4 regions of the Cellulomonas sp. P2_F12 genome follow, and region 3 is predicted to be linked to each of the others. Evidence: riboswitches for the same ligand, from Rfam matches in the RefSeq annotation. Region 3 holds a riboswitch; each other region holds the start of a gene.

Region 1 (7,629 bases), on a different contig from region 3:
GAGGCGCTGCTGACGTCCGGCGACTTCACGGACGCCCCGCGCATCGTGTCGCTGGCGTCGACGTCGGGCATCGCCGGCAACCGTGGGCAGACCAACTACGCGGCGTCCAAGGGCGGCGTCATCGGCATGGTCCGCGCGACCGCGCCGCTGCTCGCGGCCTTCGGCGGCACCGCCAACGCCGTCGCCCCGGGTTTCATCGAGACCGAGATGACCGCGCGGATCCCCGCCGTCACTCGGCAGGTGGCCCGTCGGCTCAACTCGCTGCAGCAGGGCGGGCAGCCCGTCGACGTCGCCGAGACCGTCGCGTTCCTGGCCTCCCCCGCCGCCGGCGGGATCACGGGCCGCGTGCTGCGCGTGTGCGGGCAGAACATGGTGGGCCAGTGACGACGACGGTCGTCCTGCCCGAGGTTCCCGGGCTCGGCCGGCTGTACGCGCGCGGCGCCGGGCTCGCCGTGGCGCACAAGGTCCGGTCCGCGCCGTCGGCGCTCCCCTCCGTGGACTACGCGGTCAGGGGAGTCCGGGCCTCGTCGTCGCACCTGACCGACTACCAGCACCTGCTGGGCGAGTCGGCCTCGGACCAGCTCCCCGCCGGCTTCGTGCACGTGCTCGCGTTCCCCGTGGCGACCGCCCTCATGGCCCGGTCCGACTTCCCGCTGTCGCTCGTCGGGCTGGTGCACCTGGCCAACCGGGTCACGCAGCTGCGGCCCCTCTCGCTGTCCGACGCGCTCGACGTCCGCGCGTCCGCCGCCGACCTGCGCCCGCACCGCTCCGGCACGCAGGTGGACCTGGTCACCGAGGTCTCCGTCGACGGCACGCTCGCCTGGCGCGGGGTGTCCACCTACCTGGCACGCGGGGTGTCCCTCGCCGAGGCCGCCGCGTCGCCTGCCGACGAGCCGACACCCTTCGTCCCGCCGACCCCGACCGGCCGCTGGACGCTCTCCGGCGACGTCGGCCGGCGGTACGCGGCGGTGTCCGGCGACCGCAACCCGATCCACCTGTCGGCCCTGTCCGCGAAGGCCCTCGGGTTCCCCCGGGCCATCGCGCACGGGATGTACACGGCCTCCCGGGCGCTGGCCGACGTCGGCGCCGGCCGGGGGGACGCGTTCGACTGGTCGGTCGAGTTCGTGAAGCCCGTGCTCCTGCCCGGGACCGTGACCGTGCGGGTCGCAGGGTCACGGTCCGACGGGTTCACGTTCGCCGGCTGGGACGCCCGCTCGGGCAGACCGCACCTGACGGGCACGGTCCGCCCGCTCGCCTGAGGATCGGCTCAGAGGTCCGCGGGGCGCAGGACGAACGTGATCGCGTGCGCGATCTGCACGTTGCCGGCGTTGAGGTCCAGCCTGCCGGGGATGAGGAACGGGTTGAGGTCGTTGCGGTCCTGGTCGCGCAGCTGCACGATGCCGAAGCGCTTCGAGATGACGTCGACCGTGAACGTGCCGCCCTGCGCGGTGGTCAGGACCGCGTTGTCGCTGGCCAGCGCGGTGCCGGAGTCGATCGTCGCGCCCGGGACCACGTGGTAGAGCAGCACCTGCTCGAGGGCGTCGATGCCGACGGCGCCGGCGAGCGCCGTGAACACCTGCTCCTCGGTGAAGTACCACCGGTGCGTCAGGTCCTTGGCCAGGTACTGGAACGCGCGGTCCGTCGGCAGGAACGCCGTCAGCGGGACCGTGCCGTCCGCGAGGACCGCGACCGGGCTCGACGGCTTCGCGGCCAGCACCGCGCCGACGGCCTGGTCGAGGATGTCGAAGTCCCGCCAGCTGTGGTCGAACGTGTCCCCGTCCGAGGCGAGCAGGGCGGCGAGGCTCGCCGTGCCCGTCGGCGGGGCGGCGGCGGTGGCGGCCGGCGCGAGGGCCAGCCCCCCGCCGGCGACGACCCCGGCGACGAGCAGGACGGACAGCGTGCGACGGATCCTCATGGTGGGCTCCTACGGACGAGGGTCGCGGCCGACGCCCCTGCGCCGCACCGCGCGGGCACCGGTGGGCGCCCTGTGTCCTCTTCGCCCGGTACCCGTCGGCCGGATGCACCTCGTGGTCGTGAGGTCGTGAGTTTGCGATGAAGTCGTGAGTTGCAACTCACGACTTCGTGGCGAACTCACGACCTCGCGCTGCTATCGGGCCGGTCGAGGCCGTGGCGTCTAGGCCCGGTCAGGGTCGCCGTGCCGGGTCGGCGTCCCTCGCGAGGGCGAACACTGCCGACGCGACGAGGGCAAAGGCCACGCCCCAGGCCGTCAGACCCGCGACGATGCAGACGGTGCCGACCGCGACGAACAGTCCGGTCTGCGCCGCGACCCGCGGCCCGCGCCGGAGCCGGTGACCGGAGGCCGGAGCCATCCAGCGGGCCCAGATCGCGATCGCGACGAGGGGAAGCCCGACCGCGAGCGCGACCGACGCCGCCGTGGCGGTCCCGAGGCGCCACCCGGACACCGCCAGCAGAGCGACCATGACGAGCTCGCACAGGAACGCGAGCACGCCGAGCACGCCGACGCGAGGGACGACGGGTGGCTGCTGGGGCTCGCTCACGGAGCCATCATGGGCGACGTCACGCGTCCGGCGTCCGGCCGAGAACGTCATGTCGCCGCGAGAACGGCAGTTCACTGTGACGTTCTCGGGGGCGAAGTGACGTACTCGGGCTGGCGGATCTGCTGCCGGACTGCGGGGATCGCGGGTGCGGCGAGCGTGCTCAGTCGTCCAGGGCCGGGCCGCAGGCTGCCGCCGCCGTCGCCGCCAGGTGGTCCAGGCCGTGGACCGCGAGGAGCGGGCGGGTGTCGTCGACGACCGCCCAGCAGCCGTCGACCACCTCGTAGCGGACGGCCGGGCCGTCGGCCAGGTACTGGGTCAGCGCCACGACCAGGCGGTCGACCGCCTCGCTCGTCGTGCCCACGCCCACCGACGCCCGGATGGCCCCGCCGGACGCACCGAGGTGCGCGAGGAGCGGGTGGGCGCAGAACCGGCCGTCGCGGACGCCGATGCCGTGCTCGGCGGCGAGGTACGCGGCCACCAGGCCCGGGTCGTGGTCCGGGACCGTGAACGTGATCACGCCGACCGGCGGCGCGGAGTCGGGCCAGATGCGCGCGATCTCGACGCCGTCGATGCCGGACAGCCCCTCGACGAGGCGGGCCCGCAGAGCCTCCTCGTGCGCGGCGAGGGCGCCGGCGGGGAGTGCCGCCAGCTGGTCGCACGCCTCCGCCAGCGCGATCGCGCCGAGCACGTTGGGCGAGCCCGCCTCGTGCCGCGCCGGTGCCGGCTGCCAGACCGTCCGATCGGCCCGCACGTCGCGCACCGCACCTCCCCCTGCGAGGTACGGCGTGCCTGTGTCGAGCCAGTCGCGGCGGCCGACGAGGGCCCCCGCGCCGAACGGTGCGTACGTCTTGTGCCCCGAGAACGCGATGTAGTCGGCGTCGGTCGCCGCCAGCGAGAAGCCGCGGTGCGGCACCAGCTGGGCGCCGTCGACGGCCACGCGCGCACCCTCGGCGTGGGCGAGCGCGACGACCTCCTCGATCGGCAGCGCCTCCCCCGTCACGTTGGACGCGCCCGTGATGGTGACCAGCGCGTACGGCTGGCGGGCCAGCTCGTCGCGCAGCGCATCGAGGGTCGCGGCGACCGTGTCCTTGATCGGCAGGATCGTCGTGCGGTTGCCGTGACGCCCCGTCGACTGCACCCACGGGAGCAGGTTGGCGTGGTGCTCGACGTCCAGCACGAGGACCCGGCCGCCCTCCGGCACCACACCGGCCAGCAGGTTGAGCGAGTCCGTGGTGTTGCGCGTGATGATCGCGACGTCGTCGGGACGGGCCTCGACGAACCGCGCGATGGTCTGACGCGCGGACTCGTACAGCGCGGTGGACACCTGGGAGAGGTACCCGGCGCCGCGGTGCACGGAGGCGTAGAGCGGGAGCACCTCGGTCACCCGGGCTGCGACCGACTCCAGCGCGGGGGCGCTCGCGGCGTAGTCCAGGTTCGCGTAGACCCGCTGGGACCCGTCCACGAGCGGCACGGTGGTGGTGCCGCCGACGACGGGGAGCAGGGCGCTCACGTCGTCGACGGAGGCACACGAGAGGCGCTCGGCGATGGCAGTCATGGTGGTCCTCCGACACGATCCGGGGGACCCCTGGGAGGTGGAACCCCGCGCTTGCCGAGTCCCGGACGGGACGCGGCCAGGTCGTCACCCGGGGCACCCCACCGCGGAGGAGGGTTGCCGGCCAGCGAGCCGGGGCTTGTCGCTGGCGCTCATGACCTGCAACGAGGGTCCCGGCAGGCCCGGGCGCCTGTCAACGCACCTCGGGGTTCGTCTCGGATGTCGGGACGCCTTGTCCACCAGTTGGAGCGACGGTACCGCCGCGCGTAGCATCACCGGCACCATCCAGAGCGGCCGAGAGATCTGGCTCGACGACGCCGCAGCAACCCGCGGGCACCTTGTGCCCGGCCGAGGGTGCTACCGCCAGGACCGATGAGACGAGGAACTGCATGAGCTACGCCGGCGACCTGACCCCCCAGCAGGCCTGGGACCTCCTGACCTCCGACGAGACCGCCGTGCTCGTCGACGTCCGCACCGACGCCGAGTGGCGCTATGTCGGCATCCCCGACTCCGCGCCGATCGACGGGCGCGCGGCGCTGGTCGAGTGGGTGTCGTACCCGTCGGGACGGCCGAACCCGCAGTTCCTCAAGCAGCTGGCCGACGCCGGCGTCGCGGCGGGGCGTCCCGTCGTGTTCCTGTGCCGATCCGGGGTCCGCTCGATCGCCGCCGCGCAGGCCGCCACCGCGGCGGGTCTCGGCCCGGCGTACAACGTGCTCGAGGGCTTCGAGGGCGACGTCGGCCCGGACGGCCACCGCGGCCACTCCGGCTGGCGCGCCGCCGGCCTGCCGTGGCGGCAGGCGTGAGCCCCCGGCGCGTCCCCGGCCCCGCCGACTGGGACGACCGCCGCACACCGCGCTCCGACCTGCGGCCCGACACCCTCGCCGTCCGCGGCGGGCTGGTCCGCTCGCAGTTCCAGGAGACCTCCGAGGCGCTGTTCCTCACGCAGGGCTACGTCTACGACGCCGCCGCCGAGGCCGAGGCCGCGTTCGCCGGCGAGGCCGACCGCTTCCTCTACTCGCGCTACGGCAACCCGACCGTGTCCACGTTCGAGGAGCGCCTGCGCCTGCTCGAGGGCGCCGAGGCCGCCTACGCCACCGCGTCCGGCATGTCCGCCGTCTTCACGTCCCTCGCCGCGATCGTGCAGTCGGGGTCGCGAATCGTGTCCGCGCGGGCGCTGTTCGGGTCCACGGTCGTGATCTTCGAGGAGATCCTGGCCAAGTGGGGCGTGCGCACCGACTACGTCGACGGGCACGAGCTCGCGCAGTGGGAGGAGGCGCTCTCGACGCCGGCGGACGTCGTGTTCTTCGAGACGCCGTCCAACCCCATGCAGGACCTGGTCGACATCGCGGCGGTGAGCAGGCTCGCGCACGCCGCCGGCGCGACCGTCATCGTCGACAACGTCTTCGCGACACCCGTGCTGTCCCGGCCGCTCGAGCTGGGCGCGGACGTGATCGTGTACTCGGCGACCAAGCACATCGACGGGCAGGGGCGCGTGCTCGGCGGCGCGATCCTGGGCACGGACGAGTACATCCACGGTCCGGTGCAGACGCTCATCCGGAACACCGGGCCGTCGCTGTCGGCGTTCAACGCGTGGGTGCTGCTCAAGGGCCTCGAGACGCTGTCGCTGCGCGTGCGGCACCAGACGGCGTCGGCCCTGCAGGTGGCCACGTGGCTCGAGCAGCAGCCGGGCGTGTCGCTGGTCCGCTACCCGTACCTGCCGTCGCACCCGCAGCACGAGCTCGCACTCGCCCAGCAGTCCGGCGGCGGCACCGTCGTGACGTTCAACCTCGCGGTGCCGGACGGCGCGCAGCCCGACGTCGCCAAGAAGGTCACGTTCGGCGTGCTCGACGCCCTGCGGATCGTGGACATCTCGAACAACCTCGGCGACGCCAAGTCGATGGTCACGCACCCGGCGACGACGACGCACCGCAAGCTCGGCCCCGAGGGTCGCGCGGCGGTCGGCATCGCCGAGTCGACCGTGCGGCTGTCGGTGGGCCTCGAGGACCCCGCGGACCTCATCGACGACCTCACGCAGGCGCTCGACACACTCGCGGGCTGACACCTCCCCGACCTGGGGGACCTCGCGCGGAACACTGGCGCCATGAAGGCGTCGTCGTCGCTGGTCAGGCTGATCGTCGGTGCGCTGGCCGGCGTCCTCGTCGGCATCATCGTCGGCTGGACGTCCGTGGTCGCGGCGGTGCTGGCCGGGTGGGCGACCGTCGCGGCCGTCTTCGTCGTCTGGACGTGGGCGGCGGTCGCCCCGATGGACCCCGACGAGACGGCGTCTCACGCGACGCGCGAGGAGCCGACCCGGTGGGGCGCTCACGCCGTCGTCCTCTTCGCGGCGCTCGTCACCCTGGTCGGCGTCGTCGTCGTGCTGGTGGACAAGAACATCGGCCAGCTGCTGCCCACGATCGCGGTGCTGGCCAGCGTGCTGGCGTCGTGGGCCGCCATCCACACGGTGTTCGCGCTGCGGTACGCGCGGATGTACCTGACCGACGGCGCCGGCGGCATCGACTTCCACATGAAGCAGGCGCCGCGGTACACCGACTTCGCGTACGTCGCCGTGACCGTCGGGATGAGCTTCGCGATCTCCGACACCGACCTCGGCTCGTCCCCGATGCGGCGGACCGCGCTCGGGCACGCGCTGCTCAGCTACCTGTTCGGCACCGTGATCATCGCGCTGCTGGTGAACCTGGTCGCGTCGATGTGACCGCTCAGAGCCGGACCGTCTCGTTCTCGCCGCCGTCGTAGCGCTCGCCGGTCACCTTGGCCTTGACCAGGCTGAACGCCGTGGTCAGGCGGCCTCCCTTGGCGTGCCAGTACTCCGCGGTCTCGCCGCGAAGCACCACCAGGACCAGTCCGGGCGTCTCCGGGCCGTCGGGGAACCAGGCCTCGGCCGTCACGCCCCACAGCTCGCGGTTCTTGGCCACGTCACGGACCACCTCGGCCGGGCCGGACACCGAGACCCACGCGGTGGAGTCGGCGAAGGCCGCGTTGGCGGGGCTGCCGGCCTCGATCTCGTGCACCTTGTGGCTGTCGGCGTCGGCGAAGAACCAGAGGTCCCCGTCGAAGTCCACGTCCTGCACACCCATCGGCCGGCTCACCAGCGAGCCGTCGGCGCCGACCGTCGTCAGCATCGCGATCTTGGCGTCCTTGATCAGCCCGGCCACCGTGGCCTCGTCGTCGTCGTGCGTCATGCGTCCTCCTCGAGCGGCGCGCACCCGCGGGGCTGCTGACCGCGGCGGCCGGGCCACCGTAGGCACGCCGCGCGGCTGTCGCATGTCGGAGGGGCGCGGGATGCTCGGTCCATGACGGACAGCGACTACGAGGCGATCGCCGACGACCTGGTCGCCCGCGGCGCCACCCGCGCGCAGATGATGGGCCGCCCGATCCTCAAGGTCGGCTCGACCATGTTCGCCGGGCACGTCGGCGGCGACCGGCTGGTGGTCAAGCTCGGCCGGGACAGCGCCGAGCACGCGGAGGCGCTGGCGCTGCCCGGCGTCACGGTCTGGTCACCGGGCGACAGCGGACGGCTGTTCTACGACTGGGTCGCGC
Region 2 (7,629 bases), on a different contig from region 3:
AGCGCGAGCCCGACGGCACCGTCGATCGCGGCCGCGTCGCCGCGCGGGCCGCCGGCCACCTCGGCGAACTCGCGGGTGTGCAGGGCGATGTCCGGGTCGCTGACCGCGATCATCGGGTGGATGCCCGGCAGGCGGACGCTCACGTTCCCGAAGTCGGTGGACGCCGCGAGGATCTCGGGCACCACACCGCCGGCCAGGACCGTGCGGCCCTGACCCGCCTGGTGCACGGCCCAACGCTCCGCCAGCGGCGAGTTGGTGCGCACGGGCAGCGTGAACGGGGCGGCGTCCCACACCAGCTCGGCCGTCGTGCCGGTGGCCAACGCGGCCCCCTGGGCGATGCCGGCGAGGCGCTCGGAGAGGTCCTTGAGCGTGGCCGGGCTGGCCGACCGCACGTAGTACTCCACGGTCGCCCGCTCGGGCACGACGCTCGGCCGGGTCCCGCCCTCCAGCACCACGCCGTGCACGCGGTCGCTCGGCGGGATGTGCTGGCGCAGCATCGCCACGGCCTGATAGTTCAGCGCGACGGCGTCCAGCGCGTTGCGACCCATGAACGGGCTGGCCGACGCGTGGGCCGCGACCCCGTGATAGGTCACGCGCAGCTGCCGACGACCGAGGAACGGGTGGTCGACCACGTCGAACCCGAACGGGTGGACCATGATCGCCGCGTCGACGCCGGCGAAGAACCCGTTGCGCGCCAGGATCTCCTTGCCCGAGCTGCCCTCCTCCGCCGGCGTACCCAGCAGGAGCACCCGGCCGGGCAGCTCGAGCCCGTCCGCGACGGCCTGCCGCAGCGCCAGGAACGCCCCCGTCGCGGCCCCCGCGATGAGGTGGTGGCCGCACGCGTGGCCGACGCCCGGCAGGGCGTCGTACTCGGCGAGGATCGCGACCGTCGGGCCGGCGTCCTCGCGCGGGGCGCCGTCGTCGGGGCCGTGGCCGGTCAGGCCGGCGCGTAGCGACGTCGACAGCCCGTGCGACCCCATCGTGGCGGGCACGCCGTGCCGGGCGAGCAGGTCCGCGACCGCCGCGACCGAGCGGACCTCGCGGAACGCCTCCTCCGGGTGGGAGTGGATCGCGTGCGCGACGTCGAGCACGTCGGTCTCGCCCGCCTTGGCCGCCGCCCGGACCAAGGCACGCGAGGGCTCGTCGGCACCCGCGAACGGCGACGTCAGCGGCACGAACGACGCCCGACGACGCTCGGTCAGCGCCCGGAGCTCGTCGAGGAAGGCGGTGGACGGGCTGGTCATCCGACGGGCGCCCCGGCCGGCAGCCCGGCGTCCTTCCACGCGGGGAAGCCGCCCTCGACGTGCACGACGTTGGTGAAACCCTTGGCCCGCAGCTCGGCCGCGACCGGCCCCGACCCGCGCACCGAGCCGCAGACGACGACGATCGGCGTGTCCAGCGACACGATCGGCGCGTGGCGGGTGGCCGCGGTCAGGTCGAACTCCTGGTCGATCGCGTACCGGTCGCCGATCGTGGCCCCCGGGATCGAGCCCGTGCGGGACCGGCCGGCCTCGCTGCGCACGTCGAGCAGGAACGCGCCCTCGGCCACGCGCTCGGCGGCCTCGGTCGGGCTGACCGCGGGCGCGAGGGCCGCGGCCTCCTCGAGGCTCAGGTGCTCCGCCGGGGCGCCGGGGCGGGTGGTGGTGTCGGTCATGGTGCTCTCCTTCGTGAGGGGGTTCGGGTCAGGCCTCGAGCAGGTCCTTGGCGAAGCACAGGCTCAGCCGGTCGCCCACGTAGTCGCCGAAGGGCTCGACAGCGCGCCAGCCCTCGCGCAGGTACAGCGCGACCGCGTCCGGCTGCCGGACCCCCGTCTGCAGGACGATCGTGCGCACGCCCGCGTCGGCCGCGAAGCGCCCGACCGCGTCGAGGAGCCGGGCGGCCAGGCCGAGCCGGCGGTGGGTGGCGGCGACGAAGACACGCTTGACCTCGTGCTCGCCGTCGACCAGGCGTAGGGAGGCGGTGCCGACGGGACGGTCCCCGTCGTAGGCCACGTAGGTCACCAGGATCGAGGCGGGATCGACGGGCACGCGCGGACCGCGCTGCGCGAGGAGGTCGGCGTAGCGCGGAGCCAGCTCGGCGTCCATCTGGTCGCGCAGGCGACCGGCGTGCGGGTGCGTCCACGGGACGACGGCCAGCGTGACCTCCCCGGTGGAGGTGGTGGTGGTCATCGCAGCCCGAACCCCTGCGCCTCGAGGGCCGACCGCAGCTGGTCGCGGCCGTTGAGCGCGGCCGGACCGGAGAGCCGGGCGAGCACCCTCTCGACCCACGAGTGGGACAGTCCCTCCTCGGCGTAGAAGTCGCCGATCAGGCCCTCGTAGGCGGCGACCGCGTCGGCGTGCTCGGCGTCGTCGTACGTCTCGTGGTGCAGCACGGCCGACTGCGGCAGGCGGGGCTTGACGCGGGTGTTCTCACTGAGGTCCGGCCGCCCGACCACGAGCCCGAACGCGGCAAACACGTGCTGCGGTAGGTGAAGCAACTCGGCGACCTGCTCCGGACGGTTGCGCAGCGCACCGATGTACACGGTGCCCAGGCCCAGCGACTCCGCGGCGAGCACCGCGTTCTGCGCGGCCAGCGCGGCGTCGACGAACCCGACGACCGCGGTCTCGAGGTAGGCCGCGCCCTCGGTCGGCGCCTCGTGCGCGGCCGCGATGGCGTGCGCGCGCCCGAGGTCGACCAGCCAGACGAGAAGCAGCGGGGCCTGCGCGATGTGGGCCTGGTCGCCCGCGAGCGCGGACAGGGCGGCGCGGCGCGCGTCGTCGCGGACTGCGACCACGCTCCACAGCTGCAGGTTCGAGCTGGTGGCGGCGGACTGCGCCGCGGCGACGACGGCGGCGAGCTCGGCATCCGTGACGTCGTCCGGCAGGTAGCGGCGCACAGACCGGTGGGCCAGCTGGAGCTCGATGACGTCGGAGGTCGCGAGGTCGGTGGGCGCGGCGCCGCCGTAGCGCGCAGCGACGGAGGACGGGAGGAGATCGACGGACAAGACGGTTCCCTGGGGTGTCGGACGTTTGCCCTCCGCGATCCGGCGGGCCGGGTCTTGCTCGGGAGCACCCCACGTCACCGAGGGTTGCTGCTCCGCCTGCCGAGCCAGACGGCGGAGCTCGTGACCTGCGCCGGAGGGTCGACCGCGCACCCGGCGATGTCAACGATCGGGACGGGGTTCTCACATCCCGGTACGGCTCGCGGCAGGGGCCGCTCGAACCGTGCGTGAGACGTCTGTCCACCTGATGAGAAGGCCCGGCGGATCGTTGACGACCGCCGACCGCGTGCCTACCTTCGCGCCGGTCTCGAGCCCCGACGACAAACCCTGGTTGGTCGGGCAGCAACCCTTCAGGTGTGACGGGGTGCTCCAGGTGACGACCCGGCACGGCACCCGCCGTGCAAGCACAGACCCGCCGGACCCGTCCGGCAGATCGAGGACGACCGCTCACATGTCCCGCTACATCGGCACCCGCCTCGGCCAGGCAGTCCTGGTGCTCTGGGCCGCCTACACGGTCACGTTCGTCGTGCTCTACGCGCTGCCGGGCGACCCGGTCTCGCTCATGTACGGCAGCGAGTCCAACGACGTGACGCCGGAGCAGCTCGACGCGCTGCGGGCCCAGTACGGGCTCGACCAGCCCTTGCCCGTGCAGTACGTGACGCAGCTGGGCGCCCTGCTGCGCGGCAACCTCGGCACGTCCGTCGTCCTGCACCGTCCGGTGCTCGGCCTGATCGCCGAGGCGATCCCGCCCACAGCCGCCATCGCGGGCGCGGCGTTCGTGCTGGCGCTGCTGCTGGGCGGCGGGCTGGCCGTCGTCGCGACGCTGGCACGCGGCCGGGGTCTGTCCAACGCGCTGCTGGGCCTGCCCCCGCTCGGCGTGGCCATCCCGTCGTTCTGGTTCGGCCTCATGCTCGTGCAGTGGTTCTCGTTCGCGAACCCGATCTTCCCGGCTGTGGGGAACAAGGGGTTCGCGTCGATCGTGCTGCCGGCCGTGACGCTCGCGGTGCCCACCGCTGCGCTCATCGCCCAGATGCTCTCGCGCTCGCTGCGGCACAGCCTCGCCCAGCCCTACGTCGACACCGCGCGCGCCAAGGGCGCGAGTCCGGCACGCGTCCACTTCCGGCACGCGCTGCGCAACGCCTCGCTGCCCGCCCTCACGGTCATCGGCCTGGTGATCGGCGAGCTGCTCGCCGGCGCGGTGGTCACCGAGACCGTGTTCTCGCGCGCCGGCATCGGCCGGCTGACGGCCACCTCGGTCAGCGCGCAGGACATCCCCGTGGTGCAGGGCATCGTGCTCTTCGCCGCCGCCGTGTTCGTGCTGGTCAACCTCGCGGTCGACCTGCTGTACCCGCTGCTCGACCCACGGATCGTCCGGCGCAGCCGGCCCGTCAAGGCGCCGGTGTCGACCGAGGCGGCGCAGGTCCGTCGGCCCGTCACGGCGGGGGTGTGACATGACGGACCTCCTGAACGAGAAGGTCGCGGTCGACGACTTCGCCGCCACCGCCCCGGACCGCCTGGCCGACGCGATCCGCGACCGGCAGGACGCCGCGACCCCCGGCCCGCTCGCCTGGGTGGGCGAGCTCGCCCGCCGGCCCGGCCTGCTGCTCGCCCTCGTCTGGATCGCCCTGGTCCTGCTCGCCGCGTTCGTCCCCCAGCTGCTCGCGCCGGGTGACCCGCTGACCGGCGTGCCGGCGGACAAGCTGCAACCCCCGTCGGGTGCGCACTGGTTCGGCACCGACCAGCTCGGTCGCGACCTCTACACGCGCGTGGTTCACGGCACGCACCTGACCCTGGAGGCGGCCCTCGTCGCCGTCGGCGTCGGCCTGCTGGTCGGGGCCCTCGTCGGGCTGCTGGCGGGCTTCGTCGGCGGGGTGTTCGACGACGTCGTCATGCGCGCGGTGGACGTGCTCCTGTCCATCCCGGCGCTGCTCCTCTCGCTCGCCCTCATCACGGCGCTCGGCTTCGGCACGGTCAAGGTCGCGATCGCCGTCGGCCTGGCCAGCGTCGCCACGGTGGCGCGGATCATGCGCTCCGAGGTCCTGCGCGTCCGCTCGTCCGTGTACGTCGAGGCCGCGCACGCCGGCGGCAGCCGCTGGTGGTCCGTCCTGTTCCGCCACGTGCTGCCCAACGCCGCCGGCCCGGTGGTCGTCCTGGCGGCCCTGCAGCTGGGCGCCGCGATCCTGGCGGTCTCCGCGCTGAGCTTCCTCGGCTACGGCGCGCCGCCCCCGGCGCCCGAGTGGGGCGCGCTCGTGTCCGGCGGCCGCGACTACCTGCGGACGTCCTGGTGGCTGACCACGCTGCCCGGCCTGACCATCGCCGTGAGCGTGCTGGCCGCCGGCCGCATCTCGCGGTCCCTCGACCGTCCCGACGGGGGTGCCGCATGAGCGAGCGCCTGCTCACCGTCACCGACCTCGCCGTCGCCTACAAGGCCCGCCGCGGCACGGTCCGCGCCGTCCGGGACGTCTCGCTGCACGTCGACGCCGGCGAGACCGTCGCAGTCGTGGGCGAGTCCGGCTCGGGCAAGTCGACCACCGCCGCGGCCGTCGTCCGGCTGCTCGCCCCCGCCGCCGTCATCGACCACGGCAGCATCGACCTGCTGGGCCACGACATGGCCCGCGCCACGCAGCGCGAGCTCCGCTCCGTGCGCGGCCTGCTCGTAGGCCTGGTCCCTCAGGACCCGACCGTCTCGCTCAACCCCGTGACCCGCGTGGGCGAGCAGGTGGCCGAGGTGCTGCGCATCCACGGCCTGGCGGACCGCAAGAACGCGATGATCGAGGCGGTCGAGGCGCTGGACCGCGCCGGGCTGAGCAACCCGGAGGTCCGGGCCCGCCAGTACCCGCACGAGCTGTCCGGCGGCATGCGGCAGCGCGTGCTCATCGCCATCGCGCTCGCGGCGCAGCCGCGCCTGCTGGTGGCCGACGAGCCGACGAGCGCGCTCGACGTGACGGTGCAGCGCCAGATCCTGGACCACCTCGAGCAGCTGACGACGGGTACCGGGACGGGCGTGCTGCTCATCACGCACGACCTCGGGGTGGCCGCCGACCGCGCCGACCGGATCGTCGTGATGTCGCAGGGGCGGGTGGTCGAGCAAGGCACGCCCGACCAGGTGCTCGGCTCGCCGTCGGACCCGTACACGCGCGCCCTGCTCGCCGCGGCCCCCAGCCTGCGGGGCGCCCGCACGATCGCCGCGCCCGTCCCGCCGACCGCAGTCCCCGCGCTCGAGGTCCGGCACCTGTCCAAGGACTTCGCGCTGCCGCGGTCCGCGGGCGGCGGGACGCTGCGGGCCGTCGACGATGTCTCGTTCGTGCTGCCCCGCGGCCGCACCCTCGCCCTGGTCGGCGAGTCCGGCTCGGGCAAGTCCACGACCGCCCGGCTCGCGCTGCGCCTGGCCGACCCGACCTCCGGCTCGGTCCTGGTGGACGGCGCGGACGTCACGCACACCCGCGGCGCGGCCCTGCGGCTCCTGCGCCGCCGGATGCAGGTGGTCTACCAGAACCCGTATGCGTCGCTCGACCCGCGGTACTCGGTCCAGCGGATCATCACGGAACCCCTGCAGGCCTTCGGGGTCGGGTCCCGCGCGGAGCGGGCCGCCCGGTCCGCGGAGCTGCTCGACCTCGTCGCGCTGCCCCGGACGGTGCTGCAGCGTCGACCCGCGGAGCTGTCCGGCGGCCAGCGCCAGCGCGTCGCCATCGCGCGCGCACTGGCCCTGCACCCCGAGCTCGTGGTGCTCGACGAACCCGTCTCCGCGCTCGACGTCTCCGTCCAGGCGCAGATCCTCGACCTGCTCGCGGACCTGCAGACCGAGCTCGACCTCAGCTACCTGTTCATCTCGCACGACCTCGCGGTGGTGCGGCAGGTGGCCCACGAGGTCGCCGTCCTGCAGCACGGCCGCGTGGTCGAGCAGGGCGAGGTCGAGGCCGTGTTCGCCCGGCCACAGGACCCGTACACGGCCGAGCTGCTCTCCGCGATCCCCGGTGCGCGTGTGCGCACGGGCGAAGGGGGTGCGTCGTGACCTCGTGTCGACGTGACTGAGCCCGCACCCCGTCACCCCCACCCCTCAGCAAGGAGCATCACCCATGTCTGTCCGACGACCTTCGCGCCGTCATGCCGGCTTCCTCGCCGGCCTCGCCACCACCGCCCTCCTGCTCGCCGCCTGCTCCTCGGGCTCGGACCAGCCCGGTGCCGACGCCTCGACGACCGCGACCGCCGAGGCAGTCGACGGCGGCGACCTGACGTTCGCCATCGGCAACGACCCCATCTCGATCAACCCCGCCGGCATCGGCTCGGGCAACGACACGCTGTACGTCACGCGCCAGCTGGTCGACTCGCTGCTCTGGCAGGACCCGGCCGACGGCTCGCTGAAGCCGTGGCTCGCCACGGCGTGGGAGGCCAACGCCGACTCGACACAGTTCACGTTCACGCTGCGCGACGACGTCACGTTCTCCGACGGGACGCCCTTCGACGCCGACTCGGTGAAGAAGAACTTCGACGACACGGTCGCCGCCGGCGCCAAGAGCTCCGCCGCGGCCAGCTTCCTCGGCTACGTCGGGACGACCGTCGTCGACCCGACCCACGTCACCGTCGCCTTCAAGGCCCCGAACTCGGCGTTCCCGCAGGCCACCACGACCGTCGCGCTCGGCTTCCTCGCC
Region 3 (7,629 bases):
GACGCTGAAGCCGCCGCCCCCGCCGCCGGCGCTGGGCGGGCTGGGGAAGCCGCTGACGTAGTCGGTGAAGAGGGCCGCGGTGCTCGAGCCGGGAGGCGGCACGGGCGTGGGCTTCTTGGCGTTGCCGATGGACGTCGCGCGCTCGAACCACATCAGCCAGAGCCGGTACGTGGTGTCGTAGTCGGTCGCCGTCAGCTTGGGCGGGACCGGCCGGCCCGGCGCGGCGTCGTACGTCAGGTCGACGGCCTTGACCAGCATGTCCGCGAGCTTGGAGGGCAGCATCCCGCCGGGGAACTCGCACAGGCGCGAGTAGTAGCTGCCCGAGATCGCGTCCGCGACGTAGGTGTCCTTGGACGTCAGGTTGAGGCAGCGCTTGGTCCGGCGGCTGTCGGGGTAGCCCTTGCGGGCGTACGCGTCGATCCAGTTCTCCACCAGGTGGTGGCGGTGCCAGTGCGACCGGTAGGGGCCGCCGACGATCGAGTTGACGAAGGGGTGGCCCGCGACGTCGGCGCCGATGTGGCTGCCGTAGCCGACCGCGTAGCGCATGAGGTCGTCGTCGCCCTGGGCGAGCTTCCACATGGTCGACGCGAAGGTGCCCGTGCGGCGGTAGTGCCACGTGTCGAACCAGTACCACTCGTCCTCCGGCTTGCCCTGCTGGAGCTTGGGGTAGAACCCATAGAACAGGTCCACGTTCTTGGTGACGATCGCCGCCAGCTGCGTCTGCAGCGCGCTCGTGATCAGGGCGGACGTGTCGCCGACCTGGGTGAGCAGGCCCTGGAACAGCGCCTGGTCGACGGCCGTGACGGCGTCGTCGATCGCGTCCTCGACCGGCTCGACCACGGACTCGTAGAAGTCGATGAACGGCTTCAGCGCGTCGAAGACGCCGAACAGGAAGTTCGCGAACTCGTCGAGCGGGGTCCCGTACTCCTTGAGCGAGAAGACGAGGAAGTCAGGCCCCTGGGCGCCGAAGTTGGCGTACGGGCTGCACGGTTGCTTGTCGAGGAGATCGGCGAGCTCGATGCCTCGCGCTCCCCCGAGCTCGCGCAGATAGCCCGGGACCTTCTGGATGTTCTGGAGATGGACGATCGGACCTGGCATGGCAGCAGCCCCCCGCTGACCGGGCCCGCTCCGTCGCGGGCTCCCGATGGTGTCCGATGCCGGTCACTGACCTCGTCGGCAGTCGAACCTGTGTCTCTATTGCCCCATATGTCCGAATCGGGAACAAGAGAGGCGCGGGGTGAACATCACTCGAACGGGTGACTTCAGGCGGGGTTGACCCGGCGCATCTCGGCCGCCAGCGCGGCGTGCAGGTCGAACGGCCGGCGCTCCAGCTCGGCCGCCACCGTGGCGACGACCTCGGGCGGCTTGTTCTGGCTCAGCTTCTCGAGCATGCGGAAGCTCCGGACGTGCAGGCGCAGGCCGACGGTGCCCCGGGCCATCGCCCGGGCCGGTCCGTCGTAGGACGGGAGGAGGCGCGCGCCCTCGCCGGTCCCCTCGAAGTGCTCGACCAGCCGGCTGAGCACGGCGAAGTTCTCGTCGGCGGACAGCACCTCGGGCCGGCAGGTGAGGTGGGCGGTCACGTGGTTCCACGTCGGGGCGAACTGGCCCTCGGGGTACCACCGGGTCGAGATGTAGGCGTGGGGGCCCTGCACGATGACGAGCACGTCCGAGCCGTCGAGGCGGTGGTTCAGCTCGTCGGGGCGGCCGAGGTGGGTGACCAGGGACATCGAGTCGTCCGTGGTCTCCTCCCAGAGCATCGGGTAGTGGCTGGCGACCAGGCCGCCGTCGGTCGAGGACACCAGCGTGGCCCACGGGTAGCCCTCGACCAGCGCCCGGAGCGCGCGGGGGTCGTCGGTGGCGAACTTGGGGTTCTGGAGCACGTGGCGATGATGCCACCCGGCGATCAGCGGGCGCTGAGGCGCTCCTGGGGCTCCGTGCCCGTGGTCGACCCGGAGACGTCGCGGCGCAGGTAGTTCCACGCGAGGAACGCGCACACCAGCCCGTTGAGGCACCCCATGAGCACGTCGGTGGGGCTGTGCATCCCGCGGTAGAGCCGGGAGGTGCCCACGGAGATCGGGACCAGCAGGCACAGCACGGTCACGACGCCGCGCAGGACCGGGTTGCCGATGCGCTGGGCCACCATCGCGAGGGTGACGTAGAAGGCGGTCGAGGCGCCGGTGTGGCCGCTCGGGTACGCGGACGTGGGCGGGGAGTCGTCGAGGTGCTCGACGTCCGGGCGCTCGCGGCCCACCACCAGCGCGGCGGTCATGAAGACGGCCGCCTGCACGGCGATCGCCTGCGCCGGGACGATGGCCAGCCACCACTGCTTCGTGCGCCACCAGAACAGCGCCGTGAACAGCACGCACGCGCCGATGATGAACTCGGTCGTGCCGATCCCCGAGAGGATCGCGGTGAGCGAGTTGAGCGCCGGCGTCCGGATCGACACGAACCACCGGTTCACCGCGGTCTCGCTCGGCAGGCTGTTCAGCGGGCCGGTGATCAGGAACCCGATGCCGACGACGACGACCCACAGCCCGACCGCCGGCAGCAGCACGCGCACCGCGAAGTCCCGCAGGGCCTCCTTGCGCGTGGGCGCGGACGTGTCGAGCTCGTACCGGTGCAGGAAGGTGTGCATCAGATCTCCGGATCGGGAGCCGTCGCGGACCAGCCGCTGTAGCCCAGGTAGGACGCGCCCGCGAGGGCCGTCCCGAGCGCGAACCCTGCGACGACGTCGGAGGGGTAGTGCACGCCGAGCAGGACTCGGTCGAGGCCGGTGAGCAGGACGGTCGTCGCGGCGACGACGGGGACGACGACCCGCCCGCGCCGCCCGAGCAGCGGCCAGACCAGGAGGGTCAGCGTGAGGGCCACCGCGGCGATGTTCGTCGCGTGCCCGGACGGGAAGCTCGAGCCGGGCGCATGCTCCAGGGCGTCGTCGACCACTGGCCGCGCCCGCTGCACCAGCCCCTTGGCACCCAGCTGCACGGCCCACGCGGCCATGATCGTGAGGAACGCCCACAGCGCCCGGGTGGTCAGGCCGTGGCGCCGCCAGACCCACAGGCAGACCAGCGTCGCCGCGAGGTTGACCCACTTCGCCTGGAAGGCCTGCTGCCAGAGCACGAGCGCCTGCTCGAGCGCGGGGTGCGCACGCGTGAAGTCCGTCGCCCCCTGGATCGCCTGTCGGTCGAGGCGCAGGACGTCGTCCACCTGGGCGCGCACGACGTACGCGAGCACGGCGACCGGCACGGTCAGCGCGACCCCGAACACCGCAGCGCGGAGCAGGGCTCGGCGGCGGAGCGGGAGCGGACGCATCCCCGGAGGCTAGGTGCAGGACCGCCGGCTCGCGCGTCGAACGAGTCAGCCGACGGTGGTCACGACCGTGCCGGCAGGCGCCTGCCACAGGAGGTCGAGCACGTCGTCGGCGACCCGCACGCAGCCGTTCGAGACCTCACCCCGACCGCTCAGCGTGGTCGTGTGGATGGCCGTCGTCGACGTCCCCGACTTCTTGTCGTAGTCGTCCATGACCTCGCTCTGCGACGACAGCAGGAGCACGCGCGGCGTGGTGGTGCCGGGTTCCAGCCAGTGCGTCCCCACGATGAAGGCCGGCACGTGCGGAGTCGGCTTGGTGGGGCTGCCGGTGGCCTTGACCGGCATGACGTGCGTCGTGGTCCCGTCGTCGACGGTGATGGTCTGCGCGGCGGTGTCCACCCGGACCGACCAGCTGGTGCCAGCCGTCTCGGTGTCGGCGGAGTCGATCCAGGCGCTGCGGTCGTTGACCTGCGTGACGTCCTGGCTGGGCAGCGCGCCGCGGGTGGCGAGCATGACGCGGAGCCAGCGTCCGCGCTGGTCGATCACGGGCAGGGTGGTGCGGACCTGCAGCGTCAGGGCGGGGACGACGCCGACGGCCGCGCCGCCGGGTGCGACGCGGGCGGCCGTGTCCCGGACGATGACGGCGGTCTGCCAGCGGCCGAGCGACGGGTCGTCGCTCGCGCGCTGCGTGAGCCCGTCCGTGCTGGGCAGTCCGGCGACGACGTGCACGGGGTCGGTGACGGGAAGCGCGGCGAGATCGGCGGCCGGCGCGGCGGCGACGGCCGGCGCGGCCACCTTCGAGACGGTGATCGGGGCGGCGACCTTCACGACGGGCGCCGGGTGCGCCTCGACCGCGCTGGGGTCGCCCGCGCACGCCCCGACCAGGAGGAGCACCGACGTCGCGAGCAGGGTCGCGACCTTCGTGCGTGCCACGCGTCCCCACCCCCGTCCCGATGTCGTGAGAGGTCATCGTGCGCCTGCCGCGCGCGATCCGGCAAAGCGATCGGCTGTCGGACACCTGATCTCACGATGTGGTCGGGTGTTTGACGCTCCCGCGGTCCCTGTCTAAATTCCCTACCAATAAGGTCAAGATTTCCAGTGCGAAGCCCCGGCTAGCTGGATGGCAACCCTCCGCATGGCGGGGTGCCCCGGGTGAGGACCTGGTCACGGCAGTGCACCGCCGCCGTCGACAACATGCGAGCCCCGGCAACCGCCGGGACGAGAGGACAGACCATGAACGCGACCGGGGTCTCCACCCGTTCGATGCTGACGCGTTCCTGTCCGGCCCTCTGTCGCCGCTGACCGGCTGACCCACCCTCCGCACGCCCCGCGACCGGGGCGCGCGACGCGCACCCCGAAGCGCTCGACGCTCGGTGAGGCGCGCCCTGAACCAGCACCAGAACGGAACACCCATGTCTCGCCACGCCCATCTCGGCATCGATCTCAGCGACACCGGCGCCCACGCCGCCGCGTGGCGCGACCACGGTTCGCAGGGGCAACGGCTGTTCGACGCCGCCCGCCTGCTCGAGCTGGTGGCCGTCGCCCAGCGGGGAGCCCTCGACTTCGTGGTCTTCGACGACGACTTCGCCCTGCACCCGAGCCGCAACACGACCCTGCAGGGCCGGCTCGACGCCGCGCTCGTCGCCGCCCGGCTGGCGCCCCGCACCGCCGGCATCGGCCTGGTCTCGACCGTCGGCACCACGCACACCGCACCGGCGCACGTGGCCAAGGCCATCGCCACGATCGACCACGCGAGCCACGGCCGCGCGGCGTGGCAGGTCGGCTGGGACACCCGGATCGACGAGGTGCCGACCGCCGGGCCGCGCTCGTCGACCGTCGAGTCCTCCGCCGTCGCGGCAGCGGCCGACGCGGCCGCGGTGGTCGGTCGGCACTGGGACCGCTGGGACGAGACGGCGCCGGACCGGCCCCGGTTCGTCGCGCACGACGGCGTGCACTTCGCCTCGAAGCCCTCGACGGCCGCGCCCCGCCCGCCGCAAGGTCGTCCGCCGGTCGTGGTGCGGCTCGGCAGCCACGCCGCCCTCGACCTGGCGGGTCGGCACGCCGACGTCGTGCGGGTGCGGGCGACCGGGCCCGACGAGGCCGCGGAGGCCCGGCTCCGGGTGCTCGCGGCCGTCGCCGCCGCCGGCCGGGACCCCCGCGACGTCCGCGTGCTGGTCGACACCCACCTCGTCATCGGCCCGGACCGGGCGAGCGCGCAGGCCCGGCACGAGATGCTCGCGGAGCTCGAGGGCGTCGACACCGGCACCCTCTCGTTCGTCGGCACCACCGCGGGCTTCGCCGAGCTGGTCTCCACCTGGGTGGACGACGAGATCGCCGACGGGTTCGTCGTGCGGCCGTCGTCGGTGCACACCGACCTGCCCGCCCTGGTCGACGGCGTCGTGCCTCTGCTGCGCGCGTCCGGTCGGTTCCGCGCGGGCTACCCCGGCAGCACGCTGCGCGACACGCTCGGCCTGCCGCTGTCCACCACGAGCTACGCCGCGACGGCCTGACATGACGACGACCACCACGCTGACCGTCCGCTCGTTCGGCCTGCTCGACGAGGAGGTCCGGCCGCTGCTGGACGAGCTCGCGCACGAGTACTCGTCGCGCTACGGCGACCACTTCGGCGTCGACGCCCTGCGCCAGGAGCTCGAGCGCTACCCGGCCCACCAGTTCGCGGCCCCCGACGGGGACCTGATCCTGCTGCTCGACGACGGCGTGGCCGTGGCCGGCGGGGCCTTCCGGCTGCGCGCCGAGCCCGAGCTGGGGGACGCCGCGCGGCTGACCCGGCCCGGGACGCGCGACGCGGACGGGCTGCCCACCGTGCGGACCGCCGAGTACAAGCGGATCTGGACCAGCACGGCGCACCGCCGGCAGGGGCTCTCGCGCCGGGTGCTCGCCGAGCTGGAGACCCGCGCCGTCGCGGCCGGGTACCAGCGGCTCTACCTGACCACCGGGCCGCGGCAGCCCGAAGCCGCCGCGCTCTACCTGGCGACCGGCTTCACGCCCCTGTTCGACACGGCCGCGGACCCGGAGGAGATCGGGCCGCTGGCGTTCGAGAAGTGGCTCTGTACGGACGCGCCCCCGTCCCGTCCGTCCCTCACCACCCCGGAGTGACCGTGTCCACCGCCTTCCTGCACCAGGACGAGTCCCTCGTCCTGTCCCCGCCGCCCGTCCGCCCGCCGGCCGACGAGCCCCGCGTGTACGCCGCCCGCCACCCCGGCCGTTGGATCGCCACGGCCGTGGTCGCGGTGCTGCTCGCGATGGTCGTGAGCTCGCTGCTGACCAACCCCCGCTGGGAGTGGTCCGTCGTCTGGCAGTACCTCACCTGGCCGTCCGTGCTCGACGGGCTGTGGGGCACCCTGCGGCTGACCGCCGCCTCGGCCGTCGTCGGCTTCGGGCTGGGCGCCGTGCTCGCGCTCATGCGGCTTTCCCGCTCGCCGCTGCTGCGGTCGGTGTCGTGGGCCTACATCTGGGTGTTCAGGTCCGTGCCGCTGATCTTGCAGCTGCTGCTCTGGTACAACCTCGCGTACCTGTACCCGACCCTCACGCTCGGGGTGCCGTTCGGTCCCTCGTTCGTCGGCTTCGACACCCTCGACGTCATCGACAAGTTCGGCGCCGCGGTGCTCGGGCTCGGGCTGTCCCAGGCGGCGTACGCGGCCGAGATCGTCCGCGGCGGAATCCTCGGCGTCGACCAGGGTCAGCACGAGGCGGCCGCCGCGCTCGGGCTCCCGCGGTCGCGTCAGCAGCGCCGGATCATCCTGCCGCAGGCCATGCGGACTATCGTGCCTACGGCCGTGAACGAGATCATCGGCCTGGTCAAGGGCACGTCCGTGGTCTATGTGCTGGCGTACGGCGAGCTGTTCTACATCGTCGGGGTCATCTACGGCCGCAACCAGCGGGTGGTCCCGCTGCTCATCGTCGCGGGCATCTGGTATCTCGTCGTCACCACCGTGATCACCGTCATCCAGTACTACGTGGAGCGGCACTACGCGAAGGGTGCGCTGCGGCAGCTGCCGCCGACGCCCCTGCAGCGGGCGCGTTGGGGCGTGGGGATCGGGTGGTCGCGTGTGAGCGGACGACCGCTGCCGGGCGACCTCCCACCCGGCTACGGGCGATCTCGTGGCGTCCTGGTCCGGACCACCACCGCCGCGCCGGACGGGGCCCTCTGATGGCCGCCGGACTGGTCGAGGTGCGGGGCGTGCACAAGGCCTACGGCACGCTCGAGGTGCTCGACGGCGTGGACCTCACGGTCCAGCCGGGCGAGGTCACCGTCATCCTCGGGCCGTCGGGGTCGGGCAAGTCGACCCTGCTGCGGGCCAT
Region 4 (7,629 bases), on a different contig from region 3:
GAGGTCGCCGTACGGCGCCGCGATGAGGATGGCCGGACGCTCCGGGCGGGCCAGGTCGGTGGCGAGCGCGCGGTACGCCTCGATGACGGACGCGAGCAGCTGCTCGGCCGGCACGGCGATCGAGTCGGAGACCAGCGCGGGCTCCTCGAGCTGCACCCACGTGGCGCCGGCGGCCGCGAGGTCCGTCAGCAGCGCGGCGTAGACAGGCAGCAGGTCGGCCAGGCGGTCGATGGGCGCGAAGCCCTCGGGGGCGTCCTCGGTGGCCTTGGCCAGGGCGAGATAGGTGACGGGGCCGACGATGACCGGGCGCGTGAGCACGCCGTCGGCCAGGGCCTCCTGGAACTCCCGCACGGGGCGGTTGCTGGCATACCGGAACTCGGTCTCCGGACCGATCTCGGGGACCAGGTAGTGGTAGTTGGTGTCGAACCACTTGGTCATCTCGAGCGGGAGGTCGTCGCCGCGGCCGCGGGCCACCGTCGAGTACCCGGCGAGGTCCAGCGCACCGTCGGCGCCGACGACGTCCGCGAAGCGGGCCGGGACGGCACCGACGACGGCCGTCGCGTCGAGCACGTGGTCGTAGAAAGAGAACGCGCTCGGGATGGCCGGCACGTCGGTGGCCAGGCCCAGCTCGGCCAGGCGGGTGCGGGTGCGCTTGCGCAGGTCCGCGGCGGTGGCCTCGACCTCGTCGGCGGTGGTGCGGCCGGCCCAGAACGCCTCGAGGGCCTTCTTGAGCTCGCGGCGCGGGCCGATGCGGGGGTAGCCGAGCACGGAGCTGGCGGGGAAGGTTGCAGTGCTCATCTGGTTCTCAGTCCCTCGGGGGTCGGGCGGGTGCCGTGTCCTGCGGCCATCCGGCCAGGTCGGGAGCTGTCCGAGCTCCGCCGTCGAGGTGTGCACCCTCGAGCAGGTCAAGTGCGGCATGGTGCTGGTTGAACGTGTACAGGTGGACGCCGGGCGCTCCGCCGTCCAGGACGCCGTTGACCAGGTCGACGCTGGCGCGGATTCCCCGGCGGTGGCGGTCGAGCTCGTCGTCGGCGGAGCCGAGCAGGTCCAGGAGGCTCTCCGGCACGGGGACGCCGGTCAGCTCCTGCACCCGCAGCAGGCGGGCGGGGTCCGTGGTCGGGATGATGCCCGGGATGATCGGGATGGTCACCCCGGCCTCGCGGGCCTCCGCCACGATACCCAGGTAGTCGTCCGCGTCGAAGAAGACCTGCGTGATCGCGAAGTCGGCGCCGGCCTGCTGCTTGGCCAGGAGCGACGCGACGTCCTGCGCGCGGGTGCCCCCCGTGGCGTGGTTGCCGCGCGGGAACGCCGCCACGGCGACCGACAACGGACGCACGCGCGCCCGGACCGCCTGCGAGGGGCTGTCCGCGCAGCGCTGGGCCTCGATGTCGCGCAGCAGCTCGACCAGCTCGCCGGCCGTCTGCAGGCCGTCGGGGTGGGCCTCCCAGCCGCTCTGGTCGGACGGCGGGTCGCCGCGCAGCGCGAGGAACGAGCGGAGGCCTTCGTCGAGGAACTCCTCGACGATCTCAGTGATCTCCGCGCGCGAGGTCCCGACGCAGGTCAGGTGCGCGATCGGGTTGAGCGTCGTCTCACGCAGCAGCCGGCGGACCAGCGCGCGCGTGGTGACCCGGGTCTTGCCCGAGGCGCCGTAGGTCACGGACACGAAGTCCGGGTGGACGGCCTCGAGTGCGCGGATGGTGGCCCACAGGCGGGGCGCGGCGTCGGGGTTTCGCGGCGGGAACAGCTCGAACGAGATGGTCGGGCGGTCGTTCGCGGTGTGCGCACGCGCGGCCGGTGCGGCGTGCAGTCCGGGCGTGCGCGGCTCCACGGCGGCGGCGCTCACGGCGCGATCCGTGGCGTGGTCTGCACCGGTGCGGTGCGGGGACACGTGGTCTGCGGGGACATTGCTCACTCCATCGTCCCTGGCGGAAGCACCCACACCCTCGGCGGGGAGGGGGGTTGCTGCGGCGTCGTCGAGCCAGGTCTCTCGGCCGCTCTGGATGGTAGGCGCGATGCTAGACCGCCGATCACATGGTGGGCAACCGTGCTCGACCTGTGAGACGACCGCGTCCGTCGCTCGACTGCCCGGCGTCGACGCCGGGATCGCGCTGAGGGCAGCGCGGAGCCGAGGGGGCTCGCCGCGAGTGGTCGGTCAGTGCGGGCGGCGAGGGGAAAGGGTGCCGGTCTGCATGCGGCTGCGCTGCGACGGCACGTCGAACCAGGAGTTGGGGGAGCCGGCGGGGACGGACAGCAGCCCGTCCTGGACCGCCGCGAGGATCCCGGCGTCGGGGACGACGTTGTCCGTCAGAGCCTCGGCCGCCGCGCGCACGGCATCACGCCGAGCGTCGTGGTCGGGGATCTCCGTCATGGGCGGCACTGTAGTCCGCGTCACACTCGGTTCCGAGACCCCCGCGGCAGCGTCACCCGGCAGGAGTAATGGTCACTCCGACGGGTGAGTCGAGGCGGCCGACGGGCAGGTCGCCAGATGGTCGTCGACGACCCCGCAGGCCTGCATCGCCGCGTACGCCGTGATCGGTCCGACGAACCGGAAGCCGAGCGACTTCAGCTCCTTGGCGAGCGCGCGCGACTCGTCGGTCTGCGCCGGGACGCCGGCCCAGGTCAGAGGCCTGACGTACCCGGTGCGGTCGGGCGCGTGCGACCAGAGGACCGCGTCCAGAGTGCGTCCTGCGGCGTGCAGACCGCGCAGCGCGCGCCCGTTGGCGATGGCCGCCTCGATCTTGGCGCGGTTGCGCACGATGCCCGCGTCGGCCATCAGCCGGGCGACGTCGTCGTCGCCGAACTCCGCGACCAGCTCGGGGTCGAAGCCCGCGAACGCGGTCCGGAACGCGGGTCGCTTGCGGAGCACCGTGATCCACGCGAGGCCGGACTGGAAGCCCTCGAGCGCGATCCGTTCGAAGAGCGCGTGCTCGTCGTGCACGGGCCGGCCCCACTCCTCGTCGTGGTACTGCTCGTAGAGCGGGGTGCCGTCGCCGAAGCAGCGGCCGGTGATCGGGACGTCGGGCGAGGTCATGCGCCGAGTCTGCCCCGCGCCCCCGACACCGATCCCGACCCGAGTGGACGGCCGGGGCTGTGGGCGGCTCAGTCCGTGGGGGTCGCCAGCGCGATGAGCCGCTCGATGCCGTCGAGGATCAGGGTGGTCCCGAAGTCCAGGGCGTCCGCATCGGCGGCCCGGTCGTCGGGACCGAACGAGAAGGCGCCCGCGGCGGCCGCCTGCAGCAGCGCGGGGTGGGAGGTCGGAGAGGCGAGCGCGCCGATGAGGTCGCCCAGGTCCGGGGACTCGTCGGCGCCCTCGGCCGTGCCGATCGCTGCGGTGCGCCTGCTCCCGGTCAGCTCCTCGGTGACGCGCAGCTGGTCCAGGGAGTGCGTGGCCAGCAGGCCGATCGCGCCGACCTTCTGCCGCTCGGACAGCGGCGTGCCCGCGAGCGCGGCGAGCATGCCCTCCATCCACGCCAGCCGACCCGGTCCGACGGCGTGCAGCACGGTCGTCGTCCGGGCCAGCCACGGGTGCGCGTGCAGGATCGGCTGCTGCACGGCGAGGATCAGCTCGAGCTGCTCGCGCCAGCCGCCCACCTCGGGACCCAGGACCGGTGGGCGCCCGGCAGCGCGGTCGGACATGAGGCTCAGCACCTCGTCCTTGGACGAGACGTAGCGGTACAGCGACATCGTCGTGAAGCCCAGCGACTCGGCCAGCCGGGCCATGGAGACCGAGTCGATCCCCTCGGCGTCGGCGAGCGCGATCCCGGCATCGGCGATCTGCTCCAGGGTCAGGCCGGGTCGAGGCCCGGGCCGCCCCTCGGTCGGGGTGCGCCACAGGACCGCGATCCCGGGCGGCAGCTCGACGGGAGCGGCGGCCCCGCTGCCGGCCACCCGCACGGCCTGCCGCCGCGCCTTCTCGGCCACCCGAGCCGCCTGCTGCTGGGCGAGGGCGGCGGCGCGCTGCGCCTTCTCGGCCTCGCGCAGCTGCTTGGCGGCCTCCCGGACCGCCTGCTGCGCCTCCCGCTCGCGCTCGGTCCGCCGGCGTTCCGCCTCACGGGCCAGCTCCTGCTCGGCCTTGAGGCGGTCGCGCTCGACCCGTTCGGCCTCCTTGCGGACCCGGTCGGCCTCCTTCTGCGCCTCCCGCTCGGCGTCGCGGTCGGCGCGCTCGAGGTCGCGACGCAGCCGGTCGGCCTCCTTCGCCTCCGCGCGCGCCGCCTTCTCCCGGTCGCGACGCAGGGCGTCGGCCTCGCGACGGCCCTCGTCGGCCACTACGTCCTCGTCGTGCGCCACGGCACCTCCTTGACGGTCGATCCTACAAGTGTGTATGAAGTACACACACAGTTTACGCCATACACAGAAAGCGAGATCGCGATGACTGCTCCTGTCGTCGTCGCCCGGGGGCTCCGCAAGTCCTACGGCGACCTGACCGTGCTCGACGGCGTCGACCTCGATGTCGCCCGGGGGGAGGTGCTCGCCCTCCTGGGTCCCAACGGCGCCGGGAAGACCACGACCGTGCGCATCCTGGCCACGCTGCTGCGGCCCGACGGCGGCTCCGCGCACGTCGCCGGCAAGGACGTGGTGCGCCAGCCCGCCGAGGTGCGGGCGGCGATCAGCCTCACGGGGCAGTTCGCCGCCGTCGACGACCTGCTCACGGGCGTCGAGAACATGCACCTCATGGCCCGGCTGGCGCACCTGGGCCGGGCGGAGGTGCGCACCCGCAGCGCCGAGCTGCTCGAGCTGTTCGACCTCACGGACGCCGCCGGCCGCGTGGTGAAGACCTACTCGGGCGGGATGCGCCGCCGGCTCGACCTCGCGGTGGGCCTGCTGGCCCGGCCGCAGGTGGTGTTCCTCGACGAGCCCACCACCGGGCTCGACCCGCGCAGCCGGAACGATCTCTGGGACGTCATCCGGGACGTCGTCGCCGAGGGCACCACCGTCCTGCTGACCACGCAGTACCTGGAGGAGGCCGACCAGCTGGCCGACCGGGTCGCCGTCATGGACAACGGCCGGGTCATCGCGAACGGCACGGCACCCGAGCTCAAGCGGGCGGTCGGGTCGGCGCACGTCGAGCTGCGCCTGGCCGACGGTGCCGAGGAGCGCATCCTCACCGACGGCTCCGTGCCGGACGTGCGGCGGATCCTCGCCGACATCGAGCGCCGCGGCGTCGCCGTCGACACCTGGGAGATCCGCTCCCCCACGCTCGACGACGTCTTCCTCACGCTGACGGGCCGGCCCACCGAGCCCGAGCCCGCACCCGCCCTCGTCACCGCCCGGGAGTCCTGATGACCACGCTCGCCCCGCAGCCCCCCGCCCTCGGCTGGTCCCTGCACGACTCGACCGCGCTGATCGACCGGTGCCTGCGCCGCTCGCTGCGCCAGATGGACACGATCCTGCTCGCCGTGATCCTGCCCGTGTCCCTGCTGCTCATGTTCGTCTACGTGTTCGGCGGCGCGATCGACAGCGGGGGCGGGTACGTCGACTTCGTCGTCCCCGGGATCATCCTGCTGACGGCCGGGTACGGGTCGGCGAACACCGCCGTGGACGTGGCCAACGACATGACCGGCGGCATCATCGACCGGTTCCGGTCCCTGCCCATCCGGCCCACCGGGGTGCTCACCGGGCACGTCGTGGCCAGCATGGTGCGCAACGCAGTGTCGACCGCGCTGGTCATCGGCGTCGCCTTCCTGGTCGGGTTCGACCCCGACGCGACGGCGCTGGAGTGGGCCGCGGCGATCGGGCTCATCGCGCTGTACGTCCTGGCGCTCACGTGGGTGGCCGTCGCGATCGGCCTGGTGGCGTCCGGGCCCGAGGCGGCGAGCGGGTTCACGTTCGCGATCCTGTTCGTCCCCTACGTGTCGAGCGCCTTCGTGCCCACCGAGTCGATGCCGTCGGCGCTGGAGACGATCGCGACCTACAACCCGATCACGCCGATCACCGACACGGTGCGCGGGCTGCTGCTCGGGACGCCCGTCGGCGACTCGGCCCCGTCGGCCATCCTCTGGTGCGTCGGGATCTTCCTGGCCGGCCGCGTCGGGGCCGCGCTGCTGTTCCGTCGCCGGGACTGATCGGCCGGATTGCCGCGGGTCGTCGCGGCCCGCGGCATTCCTGTTGTAGACCGGTCCTATGACCGATCCGTCCCCGTTCCCGCCCACCGGTGCCCCGGAGCCGACCGACCCGACGACGCCGTCCCGCCGGGGCTGGATCATCGCGCTCGCCGTGCTGCTGGCTGTCGCGATCGTCGTGATCGTGGCGCTCGTCCTGAACGGGGACGACGAGACGCCGCCGCCCGTGACGTCGCCGAGCGCCTCGGAGAGCTCGGCGGCTCCGACTCCCACGGCGACCTCCGCGGCGCCGGAGCCCACGGCATCGTCGCCCTCCGCCGGTTGTGCACCGAACAGCGCCACCGCTCCCGCCGGCGCGGACGTCGTGACGGTGATCGACGTGGACGGCGACGGCCGCCCCGACCAGGCGTGGCTCAGCCCCGGCGCCGGTCGCGAGTTCGGCATCACCACGGCGTCCGGCGCGACCTTCTCCGCGACGATCAACTCCGGGTCCCCCGTCCCCGCCTCCGCGATCGTCAACCGCGTGCAGAGCGACGGCATCCCGATCGCGCTCGTCGACCTCAGCCGCGAGGCGCTCCTCTACTCGCTGGCCGGGTGCGCCGTGACGCCCGTCGCCAACGCGCAGGGTCAGCCGTACACGTTCGACCTCGGCTTCGCCGGCGCCGGCACCGGAGTGGGCTGCACCCAGAGCGGGGGCGCGCTGCGGCTCGCGGGGCTCAACGCGGTGCAGGACGCCGACCAGAACTACACGGTGACCAGGACGTTCGTGGACCTCGACGCGGACGGCCGGCACGCCACCAACGCGGCCCCGGAGCAGGTGGCGGTCGGTGCGGCCGCCGACGAACCCGTGGTCACGACCGCGCAGCAGGTCACCTGCGGCGACCTCGTGGCCGGCGAGGACGGACCCGTCGAGCCTCAGTAGGCGGCGAGGGCCTTCTTGATGCGGGTGGTCGACACCGGCGTCGGCGTGCCCAGCTGCTGCGCGAACAGGCTGACACGCAGCTCCTCGAGCATCCAGCGCAGCTCCCGCAGCTCGGGGTCCCGCGGGTGCTTGGCGACGACGTCGTCGTAGAGCGCCTCGACGTCCTGCACCTGCCAGGCGAGGTCCGCGTCGCGCTGCGGGTTCTCGGCGGCCTTGACCAGCCGGTGCCGGGCCGCGCGCAGGTAGCGGGCGAGGTGGGGCAGGCGGGCGGTGCCCACCTCGCTCACGAACCCGTCGTGGACCAGGCGGGCCGCCTGGGACCGGATGTCCTGGGCGGTGGCCAGCAGCGCCAGGCTGGACCGGTCGCGGATCTCGCCGTCCAGCTCCCGCCAGGCGGTCAGCACCGCGACCAGGTCGCCGACGACCGCGTGCACGGAGTCCTCGAGCCGGCCGCGGGTGGCGGTGCGCAGCGCGGTGTACGCGTCGAGCGTGCGTACCGTCCACGCGGGCGCGGTGAGCAGGCCCTCGATCACGGCCAGCTGCACGTCCGTGACCAGCGCGTCCGTGCTCGGGTAGGGGCTGGCGGCCAGCGTGAGGGCCTGCGTGCCCGTCCAGCGGGACGTGATGCGGCCGGTGGTCAGGCCGACG

What was found. A riboswitch is a leader RNA that binds a small molecule or an ion and turns the genes downstream of it on or off. The one in region 3 is predicted to bind S-adenosylmethionine.
Region 1: it holds a riboswitch for S-adenosylmethionine, as region 3 does, so the genes downstream of both, AC1DWH_RS16075 (rhodanese-like domain-containing protein) here and AC1DWH_RS18925 (LLM class flavin-dependent oxidoreductase) in region 3, are expected to answer to the same signal.
Region 2: it holds a riboswitch for S-adenosylmethionine, as region 3 does, so the genes downstream of both, AC1DWH_RS04860 (ABC transporter permease) here and AC1DWH_RS18925 (LLM class flavin-dependent oxidoreductase) in region 3, are expected to answer to the same signal.
Region 4: it holds a riboswitch for S-adenosylmethionine, as region 3 does, so the genes downstream of both, AC1DWH_RS11200 (methylenetetrahydrofolate reductase) here and AC1DWH_RS18925 (LLM class flavin-dependent oxidoreductase) in region 3, are expected to answer to the same signal.

What each region holds. Positions count from the first base shown of each region.
Region 1 covers NZ_JBFUEV010000008.1:90,373-98,001, forward strand. Annotated here, with positions in the region: gene AC1DWH_RS16050 (3-oxoacyl-ACP reductase) at 1-384, shown strand, start outside; gene AC1DWH_RS16055 (MaoC family dehydratase) at 381-1,259, shown strand; gene AC1DWH_RS16060 (fasciclin domain-containing protein) at 1,268-1,915, opposite strand; gene AC1DWH_RS16065 (YrdB family protein) at 2,145-2,519, opposite strand; gene AC1DWH_RS16070 (aminotransferase class V-fold PLP-dependent enzyme) at 2,680-4,074, opposite strand; SAM riboswitch class IV at 4,117-4,231, opposite strand; SAM riboswitch class I at 4,350-4,450, shown strand; gene AC1DWH_RS16075 (rhodanese-like domain-containing protein) at 4,461-4,874, shown strand; gene AC1DWH_RS16080 (O-succinylhomoserine sulfhydrylase) at 4,934-6,130, shown strand; gene AC1DWH_RS16085 (DUF1345 domain-containing protein) at 6,173-6,784, shown strand; gene AC1DWH_RS16090 (pyridoxamine 5'-phosphate oxidase family protein) at 6,789-7,271, opposite strand; gene AC1DWH_RS16095 (hypothetical protein) at 7,383-7,629, shown strand, end outside.
Region 2 covers NZ_JBFUEV010000001.1:1,057,957-1,065,585, forward strand. Annotated here, with positions in the region: gene AC1DWH_RS04840 (M20 family metallopeptidase) at 1-1,244, opposite strand, end outside; gene AC1DWH_RS04845 (rhodanese-like domain-containing protein) at 1,241-1,654, opposite strand; gene AC1DWH_RS04850 (GNAT family N-acetyltransferase) at 1,683-2,168, opposite strand; gene AC1DWH_RS04855 (nitroreductase family protein) at 2,165-2,983, opposite strand; SAM riboswitch class IV at 3,000-3,109, opposite strand; SAM riboswitch class IV at 3,284-3,393, shown strand; gene AC1DWH_RS04860 (ABC transporter permease) at 3,432-4,430, shown strand; gene AC1DWH_RS04865 (ABC transporter permease) at 4,432-5,364, shown strand; gene AC1DWH_RS04870 (dipeptide ABC transporter ATP-binding protein) at 5,361-6,992, shown strand; gene AC1DWH_RS04875 (ABC transporter substrate-binding protein) at 7,057-7,629, shown strand, end outside.
Region 3 covers NZ_JBFUEV010000012.1:8,602-16,230, forward strand. Annotated here, with positions in the region: gene AC1DWH_RS18900 (zinc dependent phospholipase C family protein) at 1-1,098, opposite strand, end outside; gene AC1DWH_RS18905 (FMN-binding negative transcriptional regulator) at 1,263-1,880, opposite strand; gene AC1DWH_RS18910 (phosphatase PAP2 family protein) at 1,904-2,635, opposite strand; gene AC1DWH_RS18915 (phosphatase PAP2 family protein) at 2,635-3,309, opposite strand; gene AC1DWH_RS18920 (L,D-transpeptidase) at 3,355-4,239, opposite strand; SAM riboswitch class IV at 4,391-4,508, shown strand; gene AC1DWH_RS18925 (LLM class flavin-dependent oxidoreductase) at 4,719-5,816, shown strand; gene AC1DWH_RS18930 (GNAT family N-acetyltransferase) at 5,818-6,423, shown strand; gene AC1DWH_RS18935 (amino acid ABC transporter permease) at 6,426-7,478, shown strand; gene AC1DWH_RS18940 (amino acid ABC transporter ATP-binding protein) at 7,478-7,629, shown strand, end outside.
Region 4 covers NZ_JBFUEV010000004.1:131,181-138,809, reverse strand. Annotated here, with positions in the region: gene metE (5-methyltetrahydropteroyltriglutamate--homocysteine S-methyltransferase) at 1-798, opposite strand, end outside; gene AC1DWH_RS11200 (methylenetetrahydrofolate reductase) at 806-1,843, opposite strand; SAM riboswitch class I at 1,911-2,007, opposite strand; gene AC1DWH_RS11195 (hypothetical protein) at 2,153-2,368, opposite strand; gene AC1DWH_RS11190 (DNA-3-methyladenine glycosylase I) at 2,441-3,031, opposite strand; gene AC1DWH_RS11185 (TetR/AcrR family transcriptional regulator) at 3,100-4,287, opposite strand; gene AC1DWH_RS11180 (ATP-binding cassette domain-containing protein) at 4,369-5,280, shown strand; gene AC1DWH_RS11175 (ABC transporter permease) at 5,280-6,062, shown strand; gene AC1DWH_RS11170 (hypothetical protein) at 6,121-6,981, shown strand; gene hrpA (ATP-dependent RNA helicase HrpA) at 6,975-7,629, opposite strand, start outside.